DNA from 3 places in the Massilia haematophila genome. Region 3 is predicted to be linked to each of the others. Evidence: predicted binding sites of a transcription regulator. Region 3 holds the regulator's gene; each other region holds the start of a gene.
The links. Region 3 encodes FNR, which switches genes on or off when oxygen is low (the NO sensors DNR and NnrR bind a similar motif). Its sites were predicted from a motif close to TTGATNNNNATCAA; they were not measured.
Positions count from the first base shown of each region.

Region 1: ACFOPH_RS05270 (universal stress protein) is a predicted target of FNR. The motif match lies at 1,091-1,104, and genes of this name have one in related genera.
Region 2: clpB (ATP-dependent chaperone ClpB) is a predicted target of FNR. The motif match lies at 2,003-2,016, and genes of this name have one in related genera.

Region 1 covers NZ_JBHRVV010000001.1:1,163,631-1,166,903, reverse strand. The annotation lists gene ggpS (glucosylglycerol-phosphate synthase) at 1-152, opposite strand, end outside; gene ACFOPH_RS05275 (hypothetical protein) at 526-1,023, shown strand; gene ACFOPH_RS05270 (universal stress protein) at 1,214-1,702, shown strand; gene ACFOPH_RS05265 (universal stress protein) at 1,935-2,864, shown strand; gene ACFOPH_RS05260 (universal stress protein) at 2,917-3,273, shown strand, end outside.
Region 2 covers NZ_JBHRVV010000001.1:2,274,468-2,277,740, forward strand. The annotation lists gene clpB (ATP-dependent chaperone ClpB) at 1-1,834, opposite strand, end outside; gene ACFOPH_RS10100 (tellurite resistance TerB family protein) at 2,039-2,452, shown strand; gene ACFOPH_RS10105 (TerC family protein) at 2,457-3,273, shown strand, end outside.
Region 3 covers NZ_JBHRVV010000001.1:2,173,992-2,177,264, forward strand. The annotation lists gene ACFOPH_RS09635 (cytochrome ubiquinol oxidase subunit I) at 1-732, opposite strand, end outside; gene fnr (fumarate/nitrate reduction transcriptional regulator Fnr) at 952-1,719, shown strand; gene ACFOPH_RS09645 (VOC family protein) at 1,726-2,154, opposite strand; gene ACFOPH_RS09650 (DUF885 domain-containing protein) at 2,404-3,273, opposite strand, start outside.

The sequences.
Region 1 (3,273 bases), 1.0 Mb from region 3:
AGGCGGGCGCCGTCCTGCTGCGCCGAGAACAGCTCGCGCACGCGGCGCCGGGCGTCAAGGCTGCCGGCAAGCAGGGTGCCGTCGAGATCGGTAGCCAGTACAAAATGATCGGGTTGCAGGCGCGTGGCCCATCGTCGTGGTAATACAGTCATCGTCTTCGTCCTTTCAGAGCGATGCGCTCGGCGCTGCTGCGCCGACCTGGTGGGCGTGCGGAATCGACCGCACAAGGCGAACACAATCGGGCCGAGCGCGCGCAGCGCCGGCGATTGCCAGGAGAGTGAGAACGGGCGGAGCCCGAAGCGGCGAAACGCGGCGGGGCCGCGTCGAGAGAAAGTATGGTAACAGCTACAACGCATTTGCACAAATGCACTGTCCATGCGGAACTGTTCCAAACTGTCAAATTTCGGCCACGTACCTGCACAGATTCGCACGCTCACCTAGCCCTATCACTTTGATTTGTATCAAAAACTAGTCCCGTCGCCTGTCGAAACTATTTGCTTGAACGGCAAACCATGGAGGGCGAACATGATGCGCAGCAACGCCGCCAACGGACGGGTACAGGTCATCGGCAGCGCGATGCGGCACGCGCGCAAGGTCCTGTGCAGCCGCATCGCAAAGCTGGTTGGCGCGCCGCATGCGGAATTCGTGGCGGGCTGGCCGCTGCTGGTGGCCGAAGTCGAGGCGCTATTTCGCCACGAGGAAACGTTGATGGAGGCGGCCGGCCATGGCGGCCTGCAGGCCCACCTGGCCGACAACGCGCTGGCCTTGTGCGCGCTGCACCGGGTCACGCCCCAGGTCGAGGCCGGCGACACCGACCTCGGCCGGGAAGCGCTGTGCGGGCTCGCCGCCATCCTGTCGCTGCACCGCTTCACCGCCGACCTGGCGCTGGTGGGCGGCAGCGCGCGCGGGCGCAGGAGCACCGGCGCGGCGGCAGGTTCGTCGGCCCGCTTCGCGCGCCATGACCGCGCGGCTGCGGTCCAGCTGGTCCTGCGGCGCCCGCCCGCCGGCGGAGCGGGCCGCTAGCAAGGCAGGTCCGGGTGTACGCGGGCGCGGCCATGCGGGATTGGGCGCACCGGACACGGTGGTGTTTTTGATATGCATCAAGGACCCGAGCGTCCGCTCAACCCATCCTGTCGGCGCGCCTGTCGTGCGCTCACGGGTGCCGACGCGGTGCCGACGAAGCACGCCACCATTCCCACAAGGAGAGCACTCCATGTACCGACGCATCCTGGTCCCCACCGACGGTTCCGCGCTGTCGAACGAAGCCGCCGATGCGGCCATTGCATTCGCCAAGGCCTGCGGCTGCGAGCTGGTCGCGCTCGCGATCGCCCAGCCGGAACCGGTGCTCTTGAGTGCCGAGGGCGCGCTCGCCACCGACGCCCCGGCCCGGCTCGACGTCCTGCTGGAACAGGCCAGGCGCGATGCCGACCGCGTCGCCGCGGCGGCGACGGAGGCCGGCGTGGCATGCAAGGCCGAGGCCGCCTACGGATATTCGCCCGCCGACGCGATCGTCGGGGCGGTGCAGCGCCACGGCTGCGACCTGGTCTTCATGGCCTCGCATGGGCGGCGCGGCCTGAGCCGCCTGATCGCCGGCAGCGTCACCCAGCGCGTGCTCGCCTACGCGACGGTGCCGGTGATGGTCTACCGTGCGCGCCCTGCACAACCTGAGGCGCCGGCGCCGGCGGCCGGAGGCGCGCGCTAGGGACGGCGGCCGGGCGCGGCGCGCGGCACCTCCCGCCGCGGCATGCGGCGTCGGCCGCGCAATACAAACCATCGATACTGTCCAGCCTGCTTATCAAGTACCGTTCGCGTCATCCGGCCAGATTTGATGCAGATCATGGCGCAGAGGCGCCCCGGGCAGCAGACTGGCCCTGGACCGTGCCGGCCCCTGGGCCCGATCCGGACGTTCAACCAACCCGTCTGACGAGGTGCGCATGTTCGAGCGGATACCGATTCCCAGCGAAGGCGCCGCGGCTGCGTCCCGCGCGCCGGCTGCGCGCACTGAGCTCGCCATGGGCTACGAGACCATCCTGGTGCATGTCGACCTCTCGCGCCACGCGCGCCAGCGCATCGAACTGGCCGCCGCCATCGGGGCGGAACACGGGTCCCACCTGGTCGGCGCGGCCATGACCGGCATCGGCAGCGCCGTCTTCCCGCACGGCTACGACGTTCCGCCCGGCACCCTGCTCGCCAGCTACGTCGAACCGCTGGCCCGTTCGGCCCGGCGCGCGCTCGACGATTTCGAAGCGATCGCCCGGCGCCACGGCGTCTCGCACGAATCGCGCATGATCTGCGACCAGGTCCCGGATGGCCTGGCGCTGCTCGCGCGCTTCGCCGACCTGGTCGTGGTCAGCCAGGACGATCCCGACGAAAGCCTGGGCAACACGCCCTCGGCCGCGCGCATGCCGGAGTACGTCGTGCTCAACGCCGGGCGCCCGGTGCTGGTGGTCCCGCGCGCGGCCCAGGCGCCGGCCTGCCCGCGCCGGGTCCTGCTGTGCTGGAACGGCAGCCGGCAGGCGTCGAGCGCGATGACTGCCGCCCTGCCGCTGCTGCAGCGCGCCGACCGCACCATCCTGGCCGTGTTCGGCGCCGCCGACGGCAACGACTGCGCCAGCGACCAGGAACTGGCCGACGCCCAGGCGTTCCTGGGGCGCCATGGCGTGCGCACCGAGATCGCCCGGCGCGACCCGCGGCACGCGGCGCAGCACATCGGCGGCGCAATGCTCGCGCTGGCGGCCGAGCGCGCTTGCGACCTGCTCGTCATGGGTTGCTACGGCCACTCGCGCTTCCAGCAACTGCTGCTCGGCAGCGCCAGCAGCACCGTCCTGCGCAACGCCGCCCTGCCGGTGCTGATGGCGCGCTAGCCTGCCGGCGCCCATCCGCAACCCGACCCGCCATCGAAGGAAAGGAACCGCCATGTACAAGACGATCATCGTTCATGTCGACGACAGCCCCGCACTGGACGCGCGGCTGCGCGCCGCCGCCTGGCTCGCCAATGCGCACGAGGCGCACCTGGTCGGCGCCGCCGCCACCGGCATGTCCTGGCCCGCCTATGCGTTGCTGACCGGCTCGATGGCGGTGGCGCCGGGCGACGAATACGACGCGCTGCGCACGGCGGGCCGCCAGAGCCTGGAGCGCTTCGCCGGGCGCGCACGCCAGCTCGGCGTGCAATCGCTGGAGGGGCGCCTGGTCGAGGACGAGAACCGCGACGCCCTGCTGCTGCAGTCGCGCTACGCCGACCTGGTCGTCATCGGCCAGGACCTGCCCGCCCCG
Region 2 (3,273 bases), 100 kb from region 3:
GGCCCAGGAACATGAAGGAACCGTAAGGACGGTTCGGGTCCGACAGGCCGGCGCGCGAACGGCGGATCGCGTCCGACACCGCCTCGATCGCCTCGTCCTGGCCGACGACACGCTCATGCAGCTTCTCTTCGATGTGCAGCAGCTTGTCGCGCTCGCCCTGCATCATGCGCGACACGGGGATGCCGGTCGCGCGCGAGACCACCTCGGCGATCTCCTCGGCGCCGACCTGGGTGCGCAGCAGCTTCGGCTTTTCGAGTTCGCCGTCCTTGCCCGCGGCCGCTTCCTCGGCATGCTTCAGTTGCGCCTCGAGTTCCGGCAGGCGGCCGTACTGCAGCTCGGAGACCTTCTGCCAGTTCGACTGGCGCTTGGCTTCCTCCATCTGGTGACGGATGCGCTCGATCTCTTCCTTGATGTGGGTGGTGCCCTGCACCGCCGCCTTTTCCGACTTGAGGATTTCCTCGTAGTCGTTGTACTCGCGCTCGAGGCGGGCGATCTCTTCGTCGAGCAGTTCGAGGCGGCGCAGCGAGCCCTCGTCGGTTTCCTTCTTCACCGCTTCGCGCTCGATCTTCAGCTGGATCAGGCGGCGCTCCAGCTTGTCCATGACTTCCGGCTTGGAGTCGATCTCGATCTTGATTTTAGATGCGGCCTCGTCGATCAGGTCGATCGCCTTGTCGGGCAGGAAGCGGTCGCTGATGTAGCGGTGCGAGAGCTCGGCCGCGGCGATGATCGCGGGATCGGTGATCTCGACCTTGTGGTGCAGCTCGTATTTCTCCTGCAGGCCGCGCAGGATGGCGATCGTCGCCTCCACGCTCGGCTCGTCGACCATGATCTTCTGGAAGCGGCGCTCGAGCGCGGCGTCCTTCTCGACGTACTTGCGGTATTCGTCCAAGGTGGTGGCGCCGACGCAGTGCAGCTCGCCGCGCGCCAGGGCCGGTTTCAGCATGTTGCCGGCGTCCATCGCGCCTTCGGCCTTGCCGGCGCCGACCATGGTGTGGATCTCGTCGATGAAGACGATGGTCTGGCCCTCGTCCTGGGCCAGCTCCTTCAGCACCGACTTCAGGCGCTCCTCGAACTCGCCGCGGTACTTGGCGCCGGCCAGCAGCGCCGCCATGTCGAGCGACAGTACGCGCTTGCCCTTGAGCGAATCGGGCACTTCGCCGTTCACGATGCGCTGGGCCAGGCCCTCGACGATGGCGGTCTTGCCGACGCCCGGTTCGCCGATCAGTACCGGGTTGTTCTTGGTGCGGCGCTGCAGCACCTGGATCGCGCGGCGGATCTCGTCGTCGCGGCCGATCACGGGGTCGAGCTTGCCCATGCGGGCGCGCTCGGTCAGGTCGAGGGTGTATTTCTTCAGCGCCTCGCGCTGGCCTTCGGCGTCCTGCGAATTCACGTTCTCGCCGCCGCGCACGGCGGAGATCGCCGACTCCAGCGACTTGCGCGCCAGGCCGTTTTCGCGCGCTAGGCGGCCGGCCTCGGATTTGTCCTCGGTCAGCGCCAGCAGCACCATTTCGCTGGACAGGAACTGGTCGCCGCGCTTCTGCGACTCGCGGTCGGCCAGGTTCAGCAGGGCCACCAGGTCGCGCCCCGGCAGCACTTCGCCGCCGGTGCCCGAGACCTTGGCCGAGCGCTCGAGCGCGCTGCGCAGGGCATTGGTCAGGCCGCCGACGTTCACGCCGGCACGCTGCAGGAGCGAGCGCGCGCCGCCGTCGTCCTGGTTCAATAGCGCGCTCAAGAGGTGGACCGATTCGATGTACTGGTTGTCGTTGCCGACCGCCAGGCTCTGGGCATCCGCCAGTGCTTCCTGGAGCTTGGTCGTCAATTTATCTTGCCGCATGTTGTTGCTCCCTAGTGAGTGTAATTTAACTGGGAAGAACATGTGGGAGATGCCCTGAATTTTCAAGATCGTCAAGGCGGCGACGCACCACCAACCTGCAATCCTTCGAAAAAACCTGAGGATTCCTCAAGGTTTTATCGGTTTCTCAATGTCCCGTGCTCGCCTAAGCTGACATTCATCAACCACCACCCAAGCGAGGACACCATGCGACTGTATGCCACCGATAGCCCCGACGCCGTTTGCCGCCTGCTGGCGCTGTCGATGATCGTCGACGGCCACCAGGCGCCGTCGGAAATGAAGGCGCTGGAGCACAGCGCGATCCTGGAGCGGCTCGGCGTCGATGCCGAGCGCTTCGACGACGCCGTCGTCGCCCTGTGCGACGACCTGCTCGACGCCGCGCGCCGCCGCGACGCCGCCGACATCGAGATCGACAACGCGACGCTCGACCGCCTGCTCGACGACGTCGCCGACCCGCTGCTGCGCATGCACGTGCTCAAGGCGATGCTCGACATCGTCCACGCCGACCGCCTGATCGACAGCCGCGAAGGCCTGCTGATCCGGCGCGCCCAGCGCCGCTGGTCGGTGCCGGCGAACGGCGAGGCCGTCACGGAGGGCTGATGCCATGGACTTCTTCAGTATCGTCTGGCTGGGCGCACCGGTGTGGATGTGGCTGGTGTTCCTGGCTGTCGTCGTCCTGCTGCTGGCCTTCGACCTGGGGGTCCTGAACCGCGATGACCACGTCATCGGCGTCAAGGAAAGCCTGAAGCTGTCGGCACTCTACCTGAGCGCCGGCCTGGCCTTTGGCCTGTGGGTCTGGCACGGCTTCGGCAGCGAAAAGGCGATGGAGTTCTACACCGGCTTCCTGATCGAGAAGAGTCTCTCGCTCGACAACATCTTCATCATCTCGTTGATTTTCGCGACGCTGGCGATCCCGCCGCTGTACCAGCACCGCGTGCTGTTCTGGGGCATCCTGGGCGTGATCGTCACCCGCGGCATCATGATCGGCGCCGGCGCGGCCCTGGTGGCCAGCTACTACTGGGTGCTCTACATCTTCGGCGCGATCCTGGTCGTCACCGGCATCAAGATGCTGTTCGTGTCCGAGAACCCGGACAGCGTGCGCGACAGCGCCCTGCTGGCCTGGCTACGGCGCCGCCTGCGGGTGAGCGAAACCACCCATGGCCACGACTTCCTGGTGCGGCTGCCGCACCCGTCGCAGCCTGGGCGCAAGCTCTGGTACGCGACCCCGCTGCTGCTGGCGCTGATCATGGTCGAGTTCACCGACGTCATCTTCGCGGTCGACAGCGTGCCGGCGATCTTCGCGATCACCAGCGACCCGTTCATCGTCTACACCTCGAACATCTTCGCGGTGCTGGGCCTGCGCGCCCTGTACTTCGCGCTGGCGGACGTGGTGCAGCGCTTCCGCTACCTGAAGTACTCGC
Region 3 (3,273 bases):
GTTCAGGCCGTGGAAGTCGCCGATGACGGCCTGGATCGGCGCGACGATGAGGAGCATCCACATCGCCATGGAGAGCATCTTGCGCACCGCCGGATTGTCGCGCCGGCGCAACAGCTGCCAGGCGCCGACCGCCCCCACGATCAGCGCCGTGGTGAGGTAGGCGGCGACCACCATGTGCATCAGGCGGAACGGGAACGAGGGGTTGAAGACGATCGCCAGCCAGTCGGCCGGCACCATGCGCCCGCCCTCGATGGCATAACCCTGGGGTGTCTGCATCCAGCTGTTGGCGGCCAGGATCCAGGTGGCCGAGATCAGGGTGCCGATCGCGACCATGCAGGTGGCGACGAAGTGCAGCTGGGGGCCGACGCGGTTCCAGCCGAACAGCATCACGCCCAGGAAGCCGGCCTCGAGGAAGAAGGCGGTCAGCACCTCGTAGGCCAGCACCGGCCCCATGATACTGCCGGCAAACTCGGACATATAGCTCCAGTTGGTGCCGATCTGGTAGGCCATCACGATGCCCGAGACCACGCCCATGCCGAACATGACGGCGAAGATCTTCAGCCAGAAGTGATAGAGGTCGACGTAGACCTGGCGCCTGGTGCGCAGCCAGGACATCTCGAGCACGGCCAGGTAGCTCGCCAGGCCGATGGTCACTGCGGGGAACAGGATGTGGAACGACATCGTGAAAGCGAACTGGATGCGTGCCAGATCCAACGCCGATAGGCCGAACATGAACCCTCCTCGTGATCTGCGGTGTCCAGAATCTAGCACGGCTTGGCAAGCGCACAATTGGCATCTTTCCCTGACCTTGACCCGCATGTGCACGCACAGCCCCGCGTCCATTGCGCCTGTTTATCAGGCTTTTCCAACTGGACAGCTTGCGGCAAAAGACTGGCCACGGCGCCGGACCGGACTATAATTCCCGTATTGACCGCGACTATTCGTAGACCGATGACCCAAGTCACCCCTCCCCCCGCTTCCTCCCCGATCAGCATCCAGGCGCTGAAGGCCAGCTGCAGCGCCTGCAGCATGCACCAGCTCTGCCTGCCGATGGGCCTGGAAAACGCGGACATCGAGCGGCTCGACAAGATCATCGGCCGGCGCCGGCGCCTGGAGCGCGACGAGCGCCTGTATGCCATGGGCGAACCCTTCCGCAGCCTGTACGCGGTGCGCTTCGGCCACTTCAAGACCTACCAGGTCAACGCGGCGGGCGAGCAGCAGATCACCGGTTTCCAGATGGCCGGCGAACTGCTGGGCATGGATGCGATCAGCGGCGACCGCCACCACTGCGACGCGGTTGCGCTGGAAAGCAGCGAGGTGTGCGAGATCCCGTTCTCGCGGCTGGAGGAACTGTTCGGCGAAGTGCCGGCCCTGCTGCGCCACTTCCACCGCATGATGAGCCAGGAGATCACGCGCGAACAGAACGTCATGCTCCTGCTGGGCAACATGCGCGCCGAGCAGCGCTTCGCGGTGTTCCTGGTGAACCTGTCGGCACGTTACGCCGCGCGCGGCTATTCCTCGACCAGTTTCGCCCTGCGCATGTCGCGCGAGGACATCGGCAATTACCTGGGCCTGACGATCGAAAGCGTCAGCCGCCTGCTGTCGCGCTTCAAGAAACAGGGCTGGATCGCGGTCGACAAGCGCGAGGTCACGCTGCTCGAACCGGCCCACCTGCGCGCGATCGCCGCCGGCACCGAGCAGTGCAGCCCGATGGCGTGACCGAGTCTAGAAAGTCACCTTGACCGATTGCGCGCTGCGCGTGGCCGGGCCGTGGTACACGGCTTCGATGTTGTTGCCGTCGGGATCGATCACGAAGGCGCCGTAGTAGCCCGGATGGTAGTTGCGCTCGCCGGGTGCACCATTGTCCTTGCCGCCGGCCCGCAATGCCGCTTCGTAGAAGGCGTCGACCATGGCGCGGTCGGCGGCCTGGAAGGCCAGGTGGTGGCGGCCGGTCAGCACGCCCTGCGCCGCCTCGCTGCCGGGCGTCGAGACGAAGAGCTCGTCGGCCCAGAAATAATCCTCGCCCTCGCCGCCCAGCGGCACGCCCAGTACCTCGAAGACCGCGTCGTAGAACCTGCGGGCTGCGGCCAGGTCGCGCACGACGAGCTGGAGGTGGTCGATCAGGCGTCCGCGGTGCAATTCCTGGGTTTCCATGCTGCGCTCCTTGTTGAGTGGTCGACGGAAGTGTCCAGATTAACGTAGGGTGGACACCTGTGTCCACGCCGTGTCATCGCACGCGGCCACGCGCGGTTCTTGTTGTCGAGGCGGCTGATCAGCCGCCCTACCGCGTGGACACAGGTGTCCACCCTACGCCCTTGCCGGCATCGTCATCCGGACGGAAGCAGTCGATCGGCCGACGGTTCGCGTGGGCACGGCGTGCCCAACCAACGATCGCGTCAGCGCTTACGCCTTCGCCTTTTCCTTCGCAATCCACTGGTCGACCAGCTGGCCCAGCACGTCCAGCGGCACCGAGCCGCTACTCAACACCATGTCGTGGAAGCCCGGCAGCGAGAACTTCTCGCCCAGCTCGGCCTTGGCCTTCTCGCGCAGTTCGACGATGCGCAGCATGCCGATCATGTAGGCGGTGGCCTGGCCCGGCCAGGCGACGTAGCGGTCGACTTCCTGGACGTTGATGCCGTAGTCGACCGCCTGCTGGCGCGTCCAGCCTTTGGTGTGCAGGCCGGTGTCGACCACCAGGCGGCGCGCGCGGAACAGCTCGGAGCCGAGCGCCCCCAAGAGGCCCGGGACGTCGCCTTCGTACCAGCCCTGCTCCACCGCCAGGCGCTCGGTGTACAGCGCCCAGCCTTCGCTGTGCGCGCTGCCGCCGCTGAAGATGCGCTGGCTGCGGAATTTCGGGATGCCCTTCAGTTCCTGCTGGATCGCCAGCTGGAAATGGTGGCCCGGCACCGCTTCGTGGTAGGACAGGCTGCGCATGCGGATCATGTCGAAGGTCGGCCCGCGCAGGGGGACCCAGAACACGCCGGGACGGCTGCCGTCCGGCGCCGGCAGGCTGTAGTGGGCGGCGGCCGAGGCTTCGGTCAGCGGCGGCTCGCGCAGCACCTCGACGGGCGCGCGCGGCTTCAGGTTGAACAGCGAGGCGCTGCGGCGCTCTGCATCCTTCACCATCTCGGCATACTGCGCCAGGATGGCGAGACGAGGATCGCCCTCGCCCTTCGGCTGGAAGGTGGCGTCGAGCGCCTTCATGCGCGCCTCGATGCTGCCCTCATTGAAGCCGAGCGCGCGCAGGTGCTTGTCCATCTCGCCTTCGATGCG